DNA from 3 places in the Vagococcus intermedius genome. Region 3 is predicted to be linked to each of the others. Evidence: predicted binding sites of a transcription regulator. Region 3 holds the regulator's gene; each other region holds the start of a gene.

The links. Region 3 encodes NrdR, which represses ribonucleotide reductase genes. Its sites were predicted from a motif close to ACACNATATATNGTGT; they were not measured.
Region 1: a site for NrdR is predicted at 3,945-3,960, ahead of nrdD (anaerobic ribonucleoside-triphosphate reductase). Genes of this name have one in related genera too.
Region 2: a site for NrdR is predicted at 3,209-3,224, ahead of nrdH (glutaredoxin-like protein NrdH). Genes of this name have one in related genera too.

The regions. Positions count from the first base shown of each region.
Region 1 is NZ_CP110232.1:216,533-223,119, forward strand. Features, by position in the region: gene OL234_RS01070 (CDP-glycerol glycerophosphotransferase family protein) at 1-2,254, shown strand, start outside; gene infC (translation initiation factor IF-3) at 2,530-3,051, shown strand; gene rpmI (50S ribosomal protein L35) at 3,076-3,276, shown strand; gene rplT (50S ribosomal protein L20) at 3,392-3,751, shown strand; gene nrdD (anaerobic ribonucleoside-triphosphate reductase) at 4,061-6,253, shown strand; gene nrdG (anaerobic ribonucleoside-triphosphate reductase activating protein) at 6,315-6,587, shown strand, end outside.
Region 2 is NZ_CP110232.1:241,149-247,735, reverse strand. Features, by position in the region: gene OL234_RS01210 (FeoB-associated Cys-rich membrane protein) at 13-150, opposite strand; gene feoB (ferrous iron transport protein B) at 172-2,337, opposite strand; gene OL234_RS01200 (ferrous iron transport protein A) at 2,339-2,806, opposite strand; gene nrdH (glutaredoxin-like protein NrdH) at 3,301-3,531, shown strand; gene nrdE (class 1b ribonucleoside-diphosphate reductase subunit alpha) at 3,735-5,897, shown strand; gene nrdF (class 1b ribonucleoside-diphosphate reductase subunit beta) at 5,915-6,587, shown strand, end outside.
Region 3 is NZ_CP110232.1:1,462,031-1,468,617, forward strand. Features, by position in the region: gene gnd (NADP-dependent phosphogluconate dehydrogenase) at 1-335, opposite strand, end outside; gene rpmF (50S ribosomal protein L32) at 548-727, opposite strand; gene OL234_RS06810 (YceD family protein) at 795-1,364, opposite strand; gene dnaI (primosomal protein DnaI) at 1,547-2,476, opposite strand; gene OL234_RS06820 (replication initiation and membrane attachment family protein) at 2,476-3,906, opposite strand; gene nrdR (transcriptional regulator NrdR) at 3,930-4,394, opposite strand; gene coaE (dephospho-CoA kinase) at 4,551-5,141, opposite strand; gene mutM (DNA-formamidopyrimidine glycosylase) at 5,143-5,985, opposite strand; gene polA (DNA polymerase I) at 6,060-6,587, opposite strand, start outside.

The DNA.
Region 1 (6,587 bases), 980 kb from region 3:
AGATGTCATGATTAATGCTTTTAACTTAAAAGACATTAGCGATACTTCTGTTTTGGTTGCACCATCGCCTCGAAATTCTTTATTATTTACAGAGGCCACCGAGGTATATGGTCAATATATCACTACAAAGAAACATTATTTATATCTGCCTACTTGGCGCGATGGTGGGCAAGAGACTTACTTAAGTTATTTGACATCTATTGATCAGTCTCTGACAGCAGACGAAACATTTTTTGTCAAATTACACCCACTAGCCCAAGCAATGGCAGGAATTGATTTTACGAAGTTCGAACATATCAAAGCATTCCCAGAAGCTGATTTATATCAATTTATAACGCTGATGGATGTTATTGTGACAGATTATTCTTCAATCTTTTTCGATTTATTCAATACGGATAAAAAAATCATTTTATTTAATTACGACAAAGAAAAATATTTTGCTAGTCGTGGCGTATACGAAAATGTTAAAGAATTGGGTCTGAAAGAATGTCAAACAGTGCCAGAACTGATAGATAGTATGAGAACAGATGGAACAGCAGATTATGCAGAATTAGCTGAAATGTTTACAAGACAAGATAATAAAGAGGGAAGCAATCAAGTTTTAGACTATATTTTGAATGGCCAAACAGCGTCAACTATTGAGTGCTACCTACCTAGGAATAATAAAAAGAATATTGTTATTTTTGCAGGTGCCTTGTGGGACAATGGCATATCCAAATCGTTTTTTAACTTTATTGATGAATATAAGGTAGACGATACAAATATTATTTTAATGATTGAAAATAGAAAAGTTGGCGCTAAACATGCACATAAATTAGAAAATCTGCCGGAGCATGTGACGTATATCGAACGACACGGTGGTCCTGTCGCTACTCTTTACGAGAAACTATTTAATAAACACTATACGACAAACAAAGAACCTAAACCCCTTGATGGTCTGATTGTTAGATATATCAAGCGCGTCTTTAAACGTGAGTTTGAGCGTGTTTTTAGTCATTTAGACTTAGCGCAGTTTATTCATTTTACAGGATTTGATGCCAATTCAGCTTTATTAGTGATTGGTGGTAAGGAATATGATCAAGGCATCAAACAAACTATTTTTTGCCATACAGATATGGTCGAAGAATATGAGAAGAAAAAAAATTATAAACGAAAAATTTTATTACAAACTTATAAAACAGTAGATGATATAGCGGTTGTGAACCATTTGATTGGGGAGTCACTTGTTACTAAATACCCATTTTTAAAAGGAAAAGTTAAAACCGCTACTAACTTTTTAGGAGACAAATTAGTTAGGGAGTTGGCAACAGTATCACTATGGTCTGATATCAGAAATAAAACTGTGACAGTTAAGACCCCTTTGCTTGATTCTATTGAAAAAGTTGTGTTAGAGTACGGGGTAGCTGACGCCCATCTTGGTGATATTCTTTCAAAACAACAAGTCAACTTTCCTTATTTAGAGCAAAGTTTACCATTGATTAATGAGGAAACGAGTCAGGTTTTACCAACAGGTTATGAAGTTGAGTATCAGTTTAATATGTTACCGTATATTTATGGCTATACTAAAATGAAATTGTTAGAAGATTTAGCTAACCCAGAGATAAAAACATATGTTTATCTTGGTAGATATAGTCCTGAAAAAGGTGTTGAGCGGATCCTATATGCTTTTGAAAAATTGCATGAAGACAATCCGAATAGTCGTTTGGTGATGATTTCACCTCATGGGATGACTAAAAAAATTGTGTTGTCATACTTACAAAAAGCTGCTATGCGTGAGAGTGTTTACATTTTTGATGGGATGGAAAATCCATATAATTTAGTTAGACAGTGTGATGCGCTTGTTTTAAGTTCCTATTATGAAGGTTTAGGTTTAGTCGCGTTAGAGGCAATCGCTGCTGGCACCAAAGTCATTACGACCGACTTACCTGAGTTGACTAGAGTCTTATTGGCCCATGGTAAGTTGTCCGATTCTATTTTAGAAAGAACGGATATCTTCTTTGATGAAAGTGAGTATCAAAATTTTGTGGTTAATCATGACTTGATTCAAGGTGATTTTGTAGATGAGAGAAGCGACTCGTACCCTGTATTTTATGAAGGAGATGCAATGATTGTTGAAAACTCTGCTCGAGGGATCTATTATGGCATGTCTCACTTCTTGTTAGAAGAAGATCAGGTTTATCAGCCCGACTTTAAGTTTGATGAGTTGGCCTTGATTTCGCAAAAACAATATGAAGACATCTTACGTACAAATTAAAGTTAATTAGTTAAAAGACCACGAAAGGTAAGATATCGTGGTCTTTTTTTGATAGTCTAAGGGAAATGTTGACATTTTAAGTAGAACTTGCTATACTGATTAAGTTGAGAATTAAGCAGAAGCACCCGCTTCTCGCCTGAGTTGATTTGAATCACTGGGCTAGATAACTTTTTCAGAGTCAAGTGTCAACTTGTGCTGGAACGATTGCGGGGTCTTCATAAAGAAGACTCTTTTTTTCTGTCTGAAACTCGAATAAATAAACAACAGAGAGGTGAATGACCATAGCAAAGGATATGATGGTAAACGACGGTATTCGTGCACGTGAACTGCGATTAATCTCAGATACAGGCGAACAATTGGGCGTTAAAACTAAAGCTGAAGCCTTAAAAATGGCGGAAGATGCGAACTTAGATTTAGTAGTAGTTGCACCCACAGCGAAACCACCAGTAGCCCGCATCATGGATTACGGTAAGTATCGTTTTGAGCAACAAAAAAAATCGCGTGAGGCTCGTAAAAACCAAAAAGTAATTAACGTTAAGGAAGTAAGATTAAGTCCGACAATCGATAGTAATGATTTTAATACAAAATTACGCCAAGCACGCAAGTTTCTTGAAAAAGGAGATAAAGTGAAAGCTTCAATCCGTTTCAGAGGCCGTGCCATTACTCACAAACAAATTGGTCAGGATGTCTTAATGCGTTTTGCTGACGAAAACAAAGATTTAGCCGACATTGAACAAAAACCAAAAATGGACGGCAGAAGCATGTTTCTTATGTTAGCACCAAAAACAGAAAAGTAAGATGATTTTGAGGAGGAAATAAAGATGCCAAAACAAAAAACACACCGCGGTTTAGCTAAACGTGTAAAACGTACAGGTGGTGGCGGACTGAAAAGATTCCGTGCCTTCACTAGTCACCGTTTCCACGGAAAAACTAAAAAACAACGTCGTCAATTACGTAAAGCGTCAATGGTTTCAAAAGGCGATTACAAACGTATCCGTCAACAATTAGCTCGTATGAAATAATTGTTAACCAAGCTGCTTTAAAAAATGATCATGACCATGACTGAGATTTTACTCAAAAGGTCAAACTTAAAAACTATAACGAATTATCGTAACATAACTCGAGGAGGAAATAACCATGGCACGTGTTAAAGGTGGTACTACAACCCGTCAACGTCGTAAAAAGACGCTTAAGTTAGCGAAAGGCTACTACGGTTCAAAACATACATTATATAGAACAGCGAAAGAACAAGTGATGAAATCTTATAGCTACGCTTATAGAGATCGTCGTCAGAAAAAACGTGATTTCCGTAAATTATGGATCGCACGTATCAACGCTGCTGCTCGTATGAATGGCTTAAGCTACAGCAAAATGATGCACGGCTTAAAATTAGCTGAAATCGACATCAACCGTAAAATGTTAGCTGATTTAGCAGTTAACGATGCAGTTGCTTTCACTGCTTTAGCTGACCAAGCTAAAGATGCATTAGCTAAATAATAAGTTTAAAAACATCTTTCCTAGTGAGAGGTGTTTTTTTTGTTTCAATTAAATTTAAAATGGCTGTGATTTCACAAACTTTTTATCTGTTTTTAACAAATGATTTTAAACAAAGAGCTTAATTTGTCACTACTAATACTTGTTATTAACATAATTCACAATTTCCACAAAGTTCATTATCAAACAAAACAAGACACTATATATAGTGTCTCGTTTTGTTCTTTTATTAAAATTAGCACCATATATAGTTGAAAAGAATGGTCTGTTCAGTTAGAATAGGGGATGTAATAAAAGAAGGAGTGGTTAGTTATGGGGTTAAATGTTCAAAATAATACAAATGTTTTTATTATAGATAATAAATTGAAGCAGATGAAAGTCGTGAAACGTGATGGCCGGTTGGTTGAATTTGATCCACAAAAAATATATGATGCTTTACTAAAAGCAGAAGAAAAAATTTCAGGCGAAGTAAGTTTAGAATCTGCCGAAAAAATACAGCACATTGTTACCTTAGTTATCAAAGAAATTGCTGAACGTTTTAATGATAATGTCAAAATATATGAGGTACAAAATGTTGTCGAGCATTTCTTATTAGCAGAACAGTCTCATGACTTAGCCCAAGAATATATTAATTACCGAACCAATCGTGATTTTGAGCGAACGCAAGCGACTGATATTAATGTCACTATTGGCAAGCTTTTAGATAAAGATCAAACGGTGGTCAACGAAAATGCTAATAAAGATAGTGATGTTTTTAATACACAACGTGATTTAACAGCTGGTATTGTAGGGAAATCAATCGGGTTGAAAATGTTACCCGCTCATATTTCAAATGCCCATCAAAAAGGGGATATTCATTACCATGATTTAGATTACCATCCATATACACCAATGACTAACTGTTGTCTAATCGACTTTTCAGGTATGTTAAATGAAGGCTTCAAAATTGGGAATGCTGATGTGGAAAAACCGCGCTCTATCCAGACGGCGACAGCCCAAATCTCCCAAATTATTGCCAATGTTGCTTCTAGTCAGTATGGTGGCTGTTCGGCAGATCGTATCGATGAGTTATTAGCGCCTTTTGCCAAATGTAATTATCAAAAGCATTTGCAAGACGCTAAAGAGTGGATTAGTGATGAGACACAACATGATGCCTATGCTAAAGCTAAAACGAGTAAAGATATTTATGATGCCATGCAAAGTTTAGAATATGAGATTAATACGTTGTTTACCTCTAACGGGCAAACCCCTTTTACATCACTAGGGTTTGGTTTAGGAACAAACTGGTTTGAGCGTGAAATTCAAAAATCAATTTTAAAAATTAGAATAGAAGGTTTAGGTCAAGAACATCGGACAGCCATTTTTCCAAAACTAATTTTTTCGATGAAAAAAGGCGTCAATTTAATGAAAGAAGACCCTAATTATGATGTAAAAGAATTAGCTTTGGAATGTGCAACCAAAAGAATGTATCCGGATGTGCTAAATTATGATAAATTAGTTGAGTTGACAGGTAGTTTTAAAGCACCAATGGGCTGTCGCTCATTTTTACAAGGCTGGCAAGATGAAAACGGTCAAGAAGTTAATTCAGGTCGAATGAATCTAGGGGTTGTGACGCTTAACTTACCGAGAATTGCCTTAGAGTCAAATGGCAATCAAGCAACTTTCTGGCGTATTTTAGAAGAACGTTTAGACATTATGAAAGATGCCCTTGTCTACCGAATTGAACGTTGCAAAGAGGCTACACCAGCTAATGCGCCAATCTTATATATGTATGGGGCTTTTGGCAAACGTCTAAAACGTCATGAAGAAGTCAATGAGTTATTTAAAAATAAACGTGCCACTGTTTCAATGGGATATATTGGTTTATACGAAGTGGCTTCAGAATTTTTTGGTGGCCAATGGGAAACTAAGCCAGAAGCGAAAGAATTCACCTTAGATATTATGCGTAAATTAAAAGGGTGTGCTGATCGTTGGGGAAATGAATATGGCTATCATTTTAGTGTTTATTCAACACCAAGTGAAAGTCTAACAGATCGTTTCTGTCGCTTGGATCGTGAAAAATTTGGGGTTGTTGAAAATATTACTGATAAAGAGTATTACACCAATAGTTTCCATTACGATGTCCGTAAAAACCCTACCCCGTTTGAAAAGTTAGAGTTCGAAAAGGACTATCCTAAATATTGTTCAGGTGGGTTTATTCATTATTGTGAGTACCCAGTATTGCAACAAAATCCAAAAGCCTTAGAAGCTGTTTGGGATTATGCTTATGATCGTGTTGGATATTTGGGAACGAATACCCCAATCGATCGTTGTTATGATTGTGGCTACGAAGGTGAATTTAAGCCAACAGCTCGTGGGTTCGAATGTCCTCAATGTGGCAATCGCGATCCAAAATCATGCGATGTAGTTAAGAGAACCTGTGGCTATTTAGGTAACCCACAAGCCAGACCGATGGTAAATGGTCGTCACAAGGAAATTTCATCAAGAGTAAAACATTTAAAATAAAAGAAAGGAGGCTATCAGGGGGATCTGATAGTCTCCTCTTAACATAGAAAGTTGGGAGCATATGCGTCATCCAAAACCAAAAGAGTGGTTATCAAAAGAATACAGTCACCATTATTATGCTGATTACAAACCTTTTAATTTTGTTGATGGTCAAGGAGTTCGCTGTAGCTTGTATGTCAGCGGGTGTTTATTTGCCTGTCCCGGTTGTTACAACCAAGCAATTCAAAATTTTAACTATGGTAATCCCTATACTAAAGAACTTGAGGATCAAATTATAACTGATTTAAGCCAAGACTATGTTCAAGGGATGACGTTACTAGGAGGAGAACCTTTC
Region 2 (6,587 bases), 1.0 Mb from region 3:
CCCAAACGTGACTTATTTTTTTGAACGTCCAGATTTCGCTGGACAATCACAAGCATCACACTCACACGACCCTTTTTTCAAAAAAAGTGAGCGATATATTATATATCCTGCCGTACCAAAAATGATGACACTTAGCACAATTGTTGCTATCATTTAACCCTGTCCCTTCTGTTAAATATCCTCTAACGTAACCACCTCAGCCTTAGTCGGTCTCATCACACTATAGATTAAACTACCTAAAACACCGACTGCTACTATACTTAACCAAGTTATTCCTTGTCCTTCTATCAGTATGCGACCGCCTTGGTAAATAATAAAACTAATAGCGTACGCTAAGCCACACTGAAATAAAACAGCAATAAGCGTCCATTTATAATCCGACATTTCGCGATGAATGGCTCCGATAGCTGCAAAACATGGCGCACATAACAGGTTAAAAACCAAGAAGGAATAACCTGAGACTGGAGTATAAATAACTTGCAAAGCCGGCCAAATTTCTTGACCTGCCTCAGATACATCACGACCGGCACCAAACAAGACGCCAAAAGTTCCAACTACATTTTCTTTTGCTACAAGTCCAGTAATGGTCGCTACAGCACTCCGCCAATCCCCCCACCCTAGAGGAACAAATAAGTAAGCTAAGACACTTCCTAAACTAGCCAAAATACTTTGATCTTCTGAGACAAAATGTAACTGCCAGTTTACATTAGAACTAAACCAAATAAGGATACTCGAAACAAAGATAAGCGTGCCGGCTTTTTTGACAAACGCTTTACTTCGATGCCAAGTTTGTTGCCAAACTCCTTGAAATTGTGGCCAATGATAGGCTGGTAATTCCATAATAAAAGGGGCAACGTCACCCCTAAACCCTCGCGTTTTCTTTAACATAATACCTGAAAAAACAATCGCTAACACACCGATAAAATAAGCCGAAGGCGCGACCCATGAGCTAGCTGGAAATAGTGCCCCTGCAATCAAGGCTATAATTGGTAGCTTAGCAGAACATGGCATAAATGTGGTAACCATAATAGTGATTTTACGATCTTTTTCATTTTCAATGGTACGACTTGCCATAATACCAGGTACGCCACATCCTGTAGCAATCAACATTGGAATAAACGACTTACCCGATAACCCAAATTTTCTAAATAAACGATCCATAACAAAGGCTAGCCGCGACATGTAACCACAATCTTCTAAAAAAGAAAGACAGAGAAATAGCACCATAATTTGAGGTAAAAAACCAATTACTGCACCTACTCCAGCTACAATCCCTTCTAAAATTAACCGTTGCAACCATTCAGCTACTTCCAAATAATTTAAGCCTGCTGCTAAATAATTTGGAACTAATACACCAAACAGCTGATCGTTTAGCCAATCAGTGCCAGCTGTGCCAATGGTTTGAATCGACAAATAGTAAACAAACCACATGAGACCTGCAAAAATGGGTAAAGCTAGAAATCGATTGGTCACGACTTGATCAATCTTATCACTCACTGTCAACTTAAATTCTTTATTATTCACAACACATAACTCAACTAATTTGGTAATAAATTGATAGCGTTCATTAATCACAATACTTTCGCTATCATCACCAAATATTTTTTCCGTAATCGTGATAATCTCTTCAATCTCTTTCCAATCAGCTTGCGAAAGTACTAAGGTCTGGCAGACAGCCTCATCTCGTTCAAACAATTTAAGGCTGTACCATCGGTACTTATTCTCGCTTATTTTTTTCGTAGGTTCTGTTTGAAAAGTTGCCTTATGCAAAATTCCGATTATTTCTAAGAGTGCAACCTCTAAGCGCTCATCATACTGGATACCGATCCTTTGAGAAGTATTATTTGACTCAATTGCCGTTAAACTTTTAGCAACTATTTCAGATACCCCTTGACCTTTAACAACACTCATCCCGACAACATCTGTCCCTAAGCCATAAGATAACTTACTTAGATTTATTTCTTTTTCTTGTTTTTTTACCACATCTAACATATTGACTCCCACTACGAGAGGTAAGCCAAGGTCCAATAGCTGTAGCGTTAAATAGAGATTACGCTCCAAATTACTCCCATCTACAATATTAATAATTGCTTCTGGCTGTCCTTCCACCAAATAATTACGAGCAACAACTTCTTCTGGTGTGTAAGGAGATAGGGAGTAAATACCAGGTAAATCTTGAATCATGATGTGATCAGCTTGTTTATAGTAACCTTCTTTACGTTCAACCGTTACACCTGGCCAATTTCCCACTGATTGACTCGAGCCTGTTAAGGCATTGAATAAGCTAGTTTTACCACTATTCGGATTCCCCACCAAAGCAAGCGATAGTTTATTCATCTTAGAACTCCTCTACTATGATAAATTCTGCTTCTGTTTTTCTTAAAGTTAATTCGTAACCTCTCACACTAATTTCAAGTGGATCGCCCAATGGGGCTACTTTTCTTAAATACAGCGGGGTTCCTTTCGTTAACCCCATATCCATCAAGCGGCGACGGATTTTTTTATCTCCAACAATTTGTGTTACTTTTACTTGCGTCTCAACTTGAGCCTCAGACAATGACCATGTTGTCTTTTCACCTACACGTTCGTCACTCACCATAATTTGACTAACCACCTGCTCACTCATCGCAAGACGTGTGTCTCTTAATAAAATAATATAATCGCCATGTTTATTTTTTGAGACAATTCTAATTGGTGTCCCACTAATTAATCCTAAATTGGCCAAATGACGATTAGAAACAGTCTGATTTATAATTTCAAGTACAAAATATTGTTTTCCTTGATTGCCCTCTATTAATCTAATCACTCTATCACCCATCTATCTTGTGATGATATCACATATTTTATTTAATCACCTTTTATTGAGAATCATTATCATTTACATCTTTTATACTACTCTTCCCCTGGAAAGGTGTCAATAAAAACCCAGTCTTTGCTCATTCTTTCTCAATATTTTTTATACTTATTATTTGTCCTAGCTTTACACGACTACTAGATGTAGTAGCACCACTCTTTCGTTTTTTTTAAGAATTAGCCTAAAGCTTGTTATCACCCACTTTAGATCTCGTATGGTATAAGAACGTCACAAGAGTAAAAAAAGACTTATCCACATGTTTATCCACTGAAAAATAAAGAAGAAATACTAATCTAGAGGCTTTTCGTCTAATTCTCCACAAACACCATGACTTGTATTCCACAGAACCCCCACATACCATATATTGTGTTTTTAGTCTTTTTCATTCTTGACTTTCCCAAGATACAGGGTATACTAAATATAGAATTAAATCGGAGGTAAGAACTATGACAAACATTACATTATACACAAAAGATAACTGCCCTCAATGCAAGATGACTAAACGTTTCTTAAGCGATAAGAACGTTTCATATAATGAAGTAAACATTGATACTGAACCACAATATGTAGAGTGGTTAAAAGAAAATGGCTACCGTAGCGTACCCGTTGTCACAGCAAATGAAGACATCTCAATCGTTGGCTTCAGACCAGATCAATTACGTTCTTTAGCTGTTTAATAGCAACTGTTCCAATTCACCTTATCGACACTCAAAATCGTTCGCTGCACATAACTAGCGGGCGATTTTGTTGCGTTTTATCTCGTAATCCCTTATCTCTTACAACTATTATTACCTAGGAGCCAAACAATAAAGTTGGTTCTAAAATAAAATCTAGTATAATAGATGTTTGAAGAAAAAATTTAAGAAAGTAGTGACTAAAAGTGAGTTTAAAAAAATTAACTGATGTTAGCTATTTCGAGCTAAACAATGAAATTAACCGCCCAGTTGATGGCCAAATTCCTTTGCACAAAGATAAAGAAGCACTCGTTGCCTTCTTTAAAGAAAATGTCGAACCTAATACGATGACATTTTCAACAACTGAGGAAAAAATCAACTACTTAATCGATCATGATTTTATTGAGACAGCGTTCATTAAAAAGTATTCAATGTCATTTATTGATGACTTATATGCCTTCTTAAAAGAGCAACATTTTCAATTTAAATCGTTTATGGCAGCCTATAAGTTTTATTCACAGTATGCCTTAAAAAATAATGAAGGCACAATGTATCTTGAGCGTTATGAAGATCGTGTCGCTTTCAACGCACTTTATTTTGCCAATGGTGACGAGCAATTAGCCATGAATATTGCCGATGAAATGATTCATCAACGTTATCAACCGGCGACTCCTTCTTTCTTAAATGCTGGACGTAAACGTCGCGGCGAATTAGTTTCTTGTTTCTTACTACAAGTAACAGATGATATGAATAGTATTGGGCGTTCCATCAACAGCGCTTTGCAATTATCACGGATTGGTGGCGGAGTTGGAATTTCATTAAATAACTTACGTGAAGCTGGCGCACCTATTAAAGGCTATGAAGGGGCTGCTAGTGGCGTTGTTCCCGTTATGAAATTATTTGAAGATAGCTTTAGCTACAGTAATCAATTAGGTCAACGTCAAGGTGCAGGGGTTGTTTACTTAAACGTCTTTCATCCTGATATTGAAATGTTCTTATCTACTAAAAAAGAAAATGCCGATGAAAAAATTCGGGTTAAAACCTTATCTTTAGGATTAAATGTCCCAGATAAGTTTTATGAATTAGCACGTAACAATGAAGACATGTATTTATTTAGTCCTTATAGTGTTGAAAAAGAATATGGTATCCCCTTCTCTTATCTAGATATTACAAAAGAGTATGACAATTTAGTGGCTAACCCTAATATTCGTAAAGCTAAAATCAAAGCCCGTGACTTAGAAAATGAAATTAGTAAATTACAACAAGAATCAGGTTACCCTTATATTATCAATATTGATGAAGCTAATCGTCAAAATCCAGTCGACGGTAAGATTATTATGAGTAACTTATGTTCTGAAATTTTACAAGTTCAGACACCTTCTATTATTAATAATAAACAAGAATACGATGTTTTAGGGACAGATATCAGCTGTAATCTAGGCTCTACTAATATTCCTAACTTAATGGCGAGTACTAACTTTGGTCAATCCGTCCGTACTATGACACGTGCCCTAACTTATATTACCGACGCCTCAAGTATTGACGTTGTTCCATCAATCAAAAATGGCAATGACTTAAATCACACAATCGGTTTAGGCGCTATGGGGCTCCATTCTTATTTTGCTAAAAATCAAATGGAATATGGCTCTCCTGAATCAATCGATTTTACTAATATTTATTTTATGTTACTAAACTACTGGACATTAGTTGAAAGCAATCAAATTGCTAAAGAGCGTCAACAACGTTTCTATAATTTTGAAAAATCAACCTATGCTGATGGTTCATACTTTGACAAATATATTGAAGCCAACCACCAACCACAGTTTGATAAAATAAAAGCCCTCTTCGCTGATATCTTTATTCCAACAGCCGAAGATTGGAAACAATTAAGCCAAGACGTTCAACGTGATGGGTTATACCACCAAAATCGTTTAGCAGTTGCACCAAATGGCTCAATTTCTTATATTAATGACACGAGTGCTAGTATTCATCCGATTACACGTCTTATTGAAGAACGTCAAGAGAAAAAAATCGGAAAAATCTATTACCCTGCTCCTTACTTAAGTAACGAGACATTACCTTACTATACTTCAGCTTATGATATGGATATGCGCAAAGTTATTGATGTCTATGCAACCGCTCAACAGCACATTGATCAAGGTATGAGCTTGACTTTATTTATGCGTTCAGATATTCCAGAAGGCCTTTACGAATGGAAGACAGACACAACCAAACAAACCACACGTGATTTGAATATCTTACGTCACTATGCCTTCCACAAAGGGGTTAAATCAATTTATTATATTCGTACCTTCACAGATGATGAAGAAGAAATTGGCAGTAATTCATGTGAAAGCTGTGTAATTTAAGGGAGGAAAAACAAGCTATGAGTCAAACGTATTATGAAGCAATTAACTGGAACAGCATGGAAGATATGATTGATAAATCAACTTGGGAAAAGTTAACGGAGCAATTTTGGCTTGATACCCGTATTCCTTTATCAAACGACTTAGATGATTGGCGTGCTTTATCAGAGTTGGAAAAACAAACAATTGGTTATGTATTTGGTGGTCTTACGTTACTTGATACTATCCAATCTGAGAGTGCCATCGAAGCTATTCGCCCTGATGTGCGAACACAACATGAAGAAGCTGTTCTGAACAATATTCAGTTCATGGAATCTGTTCATGCTAAAAGTTACTCTTCAATCTTCAGTACTTTAAATACCAAAGCTGAAATTGAAGAAATTTTCGAATGGACTAATACTAATGAATTTTTACAAAAGAAAGCTAAAATGATTAATGATATTTACCTAACAGGGACACCTTTACAAAAAAAGGTAGCTAGTGTGTTTACAGAAACCTTCTTATTTTACTCAGGTTTTTTTGCGCCACTTTACTATCTAGGTAATAATAAGTTGGCCAATGTAGCAGAAATTATCAAATTAATCATTCGTGATGAATCTGTTCACGGTACCTATATTGGTTACAAATTCCAATTAGGATTTAATCAGCTACCAGAAAATGAACGGACTGAAATGGAAGATTGGATGTATAACT
Region 3 (6,587 bases):
TTACGACGAATAGTATCTTGGAAGAAAGTATTACCACCATCAATCAAAATATCACCCTTATCTAAATGCGGTAATAAACTTTGAATTGTTTTATCCGTAGCATCTCCCGCTTGGACCATTAACATGATGCGACGTGGTTTTTCTAAAGATGTAACAAACTCTTCAATTGTATAAGTTGGTACTAATTTTTTATCTCCATGTTCAGCAATGACTTCCTCGGTTCTTGAAGCAGTACGATTAAATATTGAAACTGAATAACCGCGACTTTCAATATTTAAAGCTAAATTTTTCCCCATAACAGCCATACCAACGACACCAATTTGTTGTTTAGACATGATTTTCCTCCTAATTAACTCTGAATGAAAGAAGTCTAAAAATATTATAATTTCAGACCCTATAATTTTATTATAGCGTATTTAAAGTTTTTTTTAAACAAGCATGACTTATTTAAAAGTTTTTTTTACTTAAAATTTTTGTTTTTTTATATAACAAAAAATCCCTTAGACTCCATGGTTGTCTAAGGGATTTAAACATTTCGAAAATGTTATTATGCTTCTGTTGTTTTAACGTCTTTACCATCGTAATGACCACAAGCTGGACATACGTGGTGGCTACGTTTCATTTCGCCACAGTTCGCACAAGTGCTCATACCAGGTACTGATAATTTGTAATGTGTACGACGCTTAGCTTTTTTAGCTTTTGAAGTTCTTCTAGCAGGTACTGCCATATTAACTACACCTCCTTAAATCATTTAGTACAAACAAGCAAGCTTATTTATACCATCTATTCCAATCTTACTTGTCATCGGAATCTTTATTATTATCTAATAAAGCTGACAATTTAGCAAGACGAGGATCAATATTAGTTTCTTCTTGTTGCTCTTGTTTTTGATAGTAGGCATCTTCAGACATCAATTCCCACGATTGACCTTTGACTGTTGCATCATTTAGTTTTTCTTCTTCAGTCAAAACTTGTAATGGTAAAGCAAGTAGTAAGTGATCTTCTACAGCTTCTGTCAAGTCAATAAGATCTTTTTCTAAAACCATTACAATCTCATCTGAGGCGATTAGCTCTTTTTGCGAAGCAAACTGCTCAGGCGTCATATAAATTTCCATTACATCTAATGACATTGGATAAGGTACTGGTTCTAATGAACGGGTTGATGCTAAGGTTAAGACTGTCTCGATGTTAAAATTGACAATATACTCAGTCTGATTGACCGTTAAAGTGCCTGTCACCCTAACTGGTTCGGCTGTGATAATCCCTGGGTCTCTTTGAGTCAGTGATACACTGACATCAGCTGTTTCTGAAAAGACTAGTGGTTCATCTCTGTATTTTTTCAATTCTAATAGTGACCATTTCATTCTTTTTTCACCTCTAAGCAACAAAAGTTATTATACTAGGCTTAGAAATGTTTGTCAATGATATTTTCTTGACAGACTCAACTAAAGCTCTTAAACAATTCAGTTGAGAAACGTTGATAAATCAACATTTCCACTTCTATTTAGACTATTTTATAACAATTTTGCTGACTTTCTTTTTATTTTTAATTATTTAAACGGCGATTTTTACCGACCATTTTAATCTCTTTGGATAAATAACGGATTCTTTCCATAATACGTTTTGCTTTTAAAGGTTCTTCTCCTTTTGTTGTGGTTGATAAGTGTTCTTTCTCTAATTGATCCATGCTTAAATTGGAACTAAAAAATGTTGGCAGTTGTTCTTGCATACGGTACTGTAAAATAACGCCTAGAACATCGTCTCTAATCCAAGGACTCAAAGACTCTGCGCCAATATCATCTAGCATCAAAATCTCAGCTTTTTTAATCGCATCGACTTTATCTACCACACTATTACTGCCAATAGCTGCCTTCATTTCAGTAGCCAAAGAAGAGAAATTTAAAAGCGTTGTTTGAACCTCATGGTCGGCTAACTCATTGGCAATGGCACCTAATAGATACGTCTTCCCCACACCAAAAGAACCTTGTAAATATAATCCTTGGTGAAACTCTTTGGGATTTTCTGTATATGAACGAATAAAGAAAAAAGCTTCAGCTAAGGCTTCTTTACGTTCACTAGACACGGTATAGTTATCAATACTTGCCTCTTTAATATCTTTTGGTACATTCATCGTCTTCACACGATTACTCAATTCTTGTGCCGCTTTTTTTGCTAATAATTCTTTAGTTGGAACATATGTCACGTCAATAAAATGAAAATTCATAAATAATTGCGGTTCATAACCGGGTGCAATCATTGTTGGATCATTTAACTTAAACTTCTTTTTTTCTTGAACAAATTCATACAATTTAGCATAACTTTTTGTAATAGCCTCATCAGTCAATTCTTCTCGGTGTTCTAAAATAAACTGAGCCACATCTGGATCTTCCATGACGTTGTTTACAAGTTCATCAAAACGAGAGCTCCAATTTTTCTTATCTAATACCTTGGTCAATTCATTTCCGACATTTTCCATTAACTTCCACCCTCTTCCTTAGGCTTTCTTAATTGACGCAGTTGTTCTTTGAAGAATTCTTCCTCTTCTTTAGAAACTGGCGTTTCTTCATTTTTCTGATCTACCCATTCTGGTAAACTTTCTTTTTTCAGTGGTATTTTACTGTTGTAGTAACGTTTTTGATTAGTCCCTTTTTTGGTATGTTGTGACTCCCCAGTTTCTAAAACCAATTCTTTCACTTTGGTTAGGGCATCTTCAGGTGTTTTAATACGAGATTGAGCCCAATCATTGGCAATTGAATTGGCATATTTAGCATTTAACATCTTATTATCTTTTGCAACCAAAATAAAATGTACCAGCACATTTATCACCGCATCAGGTAAACCTGATTGTTTCACAATATTTTCTAAAGCCCAACGCTCCTCATTCGCCACAAAGCCACCTTTTTGACGTTTTAAGGTATCCAAGAAAACCATAGGGTTAAATGCCTCACTTGACAAAATAACGTTTACCTCTACTGGTGTGAAGCCTTTTTGTAGTAAGGTGTTTTTTCGACGAACTTTTTGTTCTTCCTTCGTCAACTCACCTGTCGAATCGTCTGCTAGCGGCGTCTCGACTATTTGCTTTTTAGGTTTATGATACTGCTTAATAATTTGTTGGCGCAAACTATTCAAGTTGACTTTATTAGTGCTATAGTCAATTTCGGGCTCCAAGAGTCGCTTCATTTCTAACTCATCAATCCCGTATAATTTATGTAAAGTGTATATGGTCTCTTGACCTTCTTCTTCTAAATGTACCTTGTCCAAATACAGACCATTTAAAGATTCTAAAAAATAATCCCAATCAAAGCTAGCGTCTTTTACCGTTATCTTAGGCGTCGGTACTTGTTCAAGTTGAGCTTTAGTTTGGCTAAATAACTCTTGATGAGAACTCATACTCTGCTCGTGCCATTCGTAGACGTCTAAAAACTTCTGAGTTATTTCTAAATAATCTGATGTATCAATTTTTGGAATTCTAAAGCGTTTAACCAATTGTTCATACTTTACTTGTCCAACACTATCTATCAATAATAGACTCAACACATCATCGCTAAGGAAAGCTTGAGCTGTTTGCGGAGGAAAGAGTTCATACAAAAAGCGTCGTTGTTCTTTTGTTTGCTGAACATAAACTTTTAACAATCCAATCCCCTCTAAACGAGCACGCGCTTTATAGAGCCTAGGTAAATCAATCAGTAACTGATTAAATAGCTCTGCATGTCGCTGTTCATAACTATCATAGTCTGATGGGTCAATAGAGGATAGCAGTGTGTGATACAAGCCAAAAGCATCTATTCCAATTACCGGTTGATATAAAAAACTTAGCGCCTGTTCATGAGAACGTTCGATTGGCTTCACTATTTTAACAATAAAACTATCTTGTGGATGCAACTGTTTCCAAGCGTCGTTCCTCACAATACAGCCTCCTTATTTTTAATTTAAGACTTACCATCTTTATCGAGGATGTCTTGCATTTCTTTTAAGAAAACACTCATATCCTTAAACTGACGATAAACGCTTGCGAAACGGATATAAGCAATTTCGTCTAAGTCAACAAGATCTTCCATGACATATTCACCGATTAAGGTGGTTGAGACTTCATTTTCACCTAAGCTACGAACTTTATTTTCCACTTGGTCAACAATTTGTTCCATTTGCTCCATTGAGACAGGACGTTTTTCAGCTGAGCGAATTAAGCCTCTTAAAATTTTATCGCGATTAAATTCCTCACGTCCACCATTTTTTTTAATAACTAATAATGGGGCTGCTTCAATTCGTTCAAAGGTTGTAAATCTGAAGCCACAAGATTCACATTCACGGCGCCGACGAATAGCACGCCCCTCATCAGCTGGTCTACTATCGACCACACGCGACCCATTATATTGACATTTTGAACATTGCATTTTTTTCACCTCTATATTTTAGCTATCACCACTCGATAATAGTCGTATTCTAACTGTTATTATACCATGAAAACCAGTAATGGCATAGTATTGGCTTATTATACGAACAATTAAGAAAAACACCTGCCCATCATGGACAGGTGTTTTCATTTATTTTTATTGCTCCTTTAAAAAAGCAGCCACTTGCTGGTAAGTATTAGCACGTGACCCTCCATTATCGATGATAATATCGGCTCGCTTTTTTTTATCTTCAATGCTCATTTGACTTGCCATACGTTTTCTTGCTTCCACTTCAGTCAGTTGATCACGAGCCATTAGACGTTGGCACTGAATAACTTCTGGTACGTATACCACCATGACCCTATCCATTAACTCATCATAACCAGCTTCATAAAGTAAAGGAATATCACAAACAATCACAGCTTCTTTTTGTTGTTTAAACACGGCTAATTTTTTCATAAAGCTTGTCCTAATAAATCCTTTTAAGATAGTATCTAATTCTTGACGTTTCGTCTCATCTGAAAAGATGATAGTCCCAAGTTTTTGACGATCTAATTCCCTCTCTTTCGTCAATATACCTTCCCCAAAGTAAGTCACAATTGCTGCTAAACCAGGAGTCCCTGCTTGGACGACTTCTCTAGCAACTTGATCGGCATCGATTATCGCAAACCCTTGATCTCTTAAGTACTTTGTTACTGTACTCTTCCCAGTTGCAATACTACCTGTTACACCTAAAACAAAACTCATCCTAATTCTCTCCCATCTTTTTTAAGAGTTGACAGTTTGGACAAATATGAGTACCTCTTTGCGCAACTTTTAATTTAATAATTGGACTGCCACAAGTCACACATGGCATCCCAGTTTGACCATATACCTTTAATTCAGTTTGAAATTTACCAGCTTCTCCCAAAGCGTTTTTATATGTTCTAATAGTTGTTCCACCAGCTTCTACAGCACGACCTAAGACGCCAATGATAGCGTGATAAAGCTCTTCGCTTTCAGTCATAGTTAATGAATCCGCTGGTTGTTCTGGGTGTATTTGAGCAGCAAAGAGTGCCTCATCTACATAGATATTCCCTAAACCAGTAACCAACTTTTGCTCAAGCAATAAGGGTTTAATCGCTTTGTGTGATTTTTTCAACCCTTCTCTAAAGTCTGGCAACTTAAATTCAGTTGGGATGGGTTCTGGACCTAGTTTTAAAATTCCTTTATAATTTAAACTTTGATCTTTAGGTACTAAATTCATTCTACCAAACTTCCTAACATCTAAATAACGCAACTCTGTTTCATCTGTAAATTTAAAAATGACATGAGTATGCTTAGCTATATCATCATCTCTTTGATGACATTCATATTTTCCTTCCATCCGTAAGTGTGAAATTAAATCATAATGCGTCAATTTAATAATTAAGAATTTCCCACGACGCTGTAAACCTGTAATTTTTTCACCAATTAACGCTTGCTGAAAGCTTTCGACTTCAGGGCTCTCAATAATACGTGGCCAAAATACGGCAACTTCTAAGATTTCTTTTTCTAAAACTAATTGTTCTAAACCAATCCTAACAGCTTCTACTTCTGGTAATTCTGGCATGTATTTTCCTCTTTTCTTCTCTTAATAGTCAAAAAAGCCAAGAGATAACTCCTTGACTTTTCTTGCAACTGTCACTATTTAGCTTCGTACCAAGTATCGCCAACACTACTATCAACTTTTAGCGGCACACTCAATTCAACAGCTTGTTCCATCACTTCTTTGACCAGTTTTTCTAAGCGAGGTATCTCTGATTCGGGTGCTTCAAAAACCAACTCATCATGGACTTGTAATAACATAGTCGCTTCTAATTTTTCTGCTTTCAAACGTTTGGCCATTTGAATCATGGCAATTTTTAAAATATCAGCAGCACTTCCCTGAATTGGCGTGTTAATCGCTGTCCGCTCAGCAAATGTACGTAAGTTAAAATTACGAGCATTAATATCTGGTAGATAACGACGACGATGCCATAAAGTCTCCACATATCCTTTATCTTTCGCTTCACGTACAACTTCTTCCATGTACGTTTTAATCGCTGGATATTTTTCAAAATATTTATCAATAAATTCTTGAGCTTCAACACGACTAATGCCAAGATTTTGTGATAACCCATAATCGCTTATCCCATAAACAATCCCAAAATTGACAGCCTTGGCTTGACGACG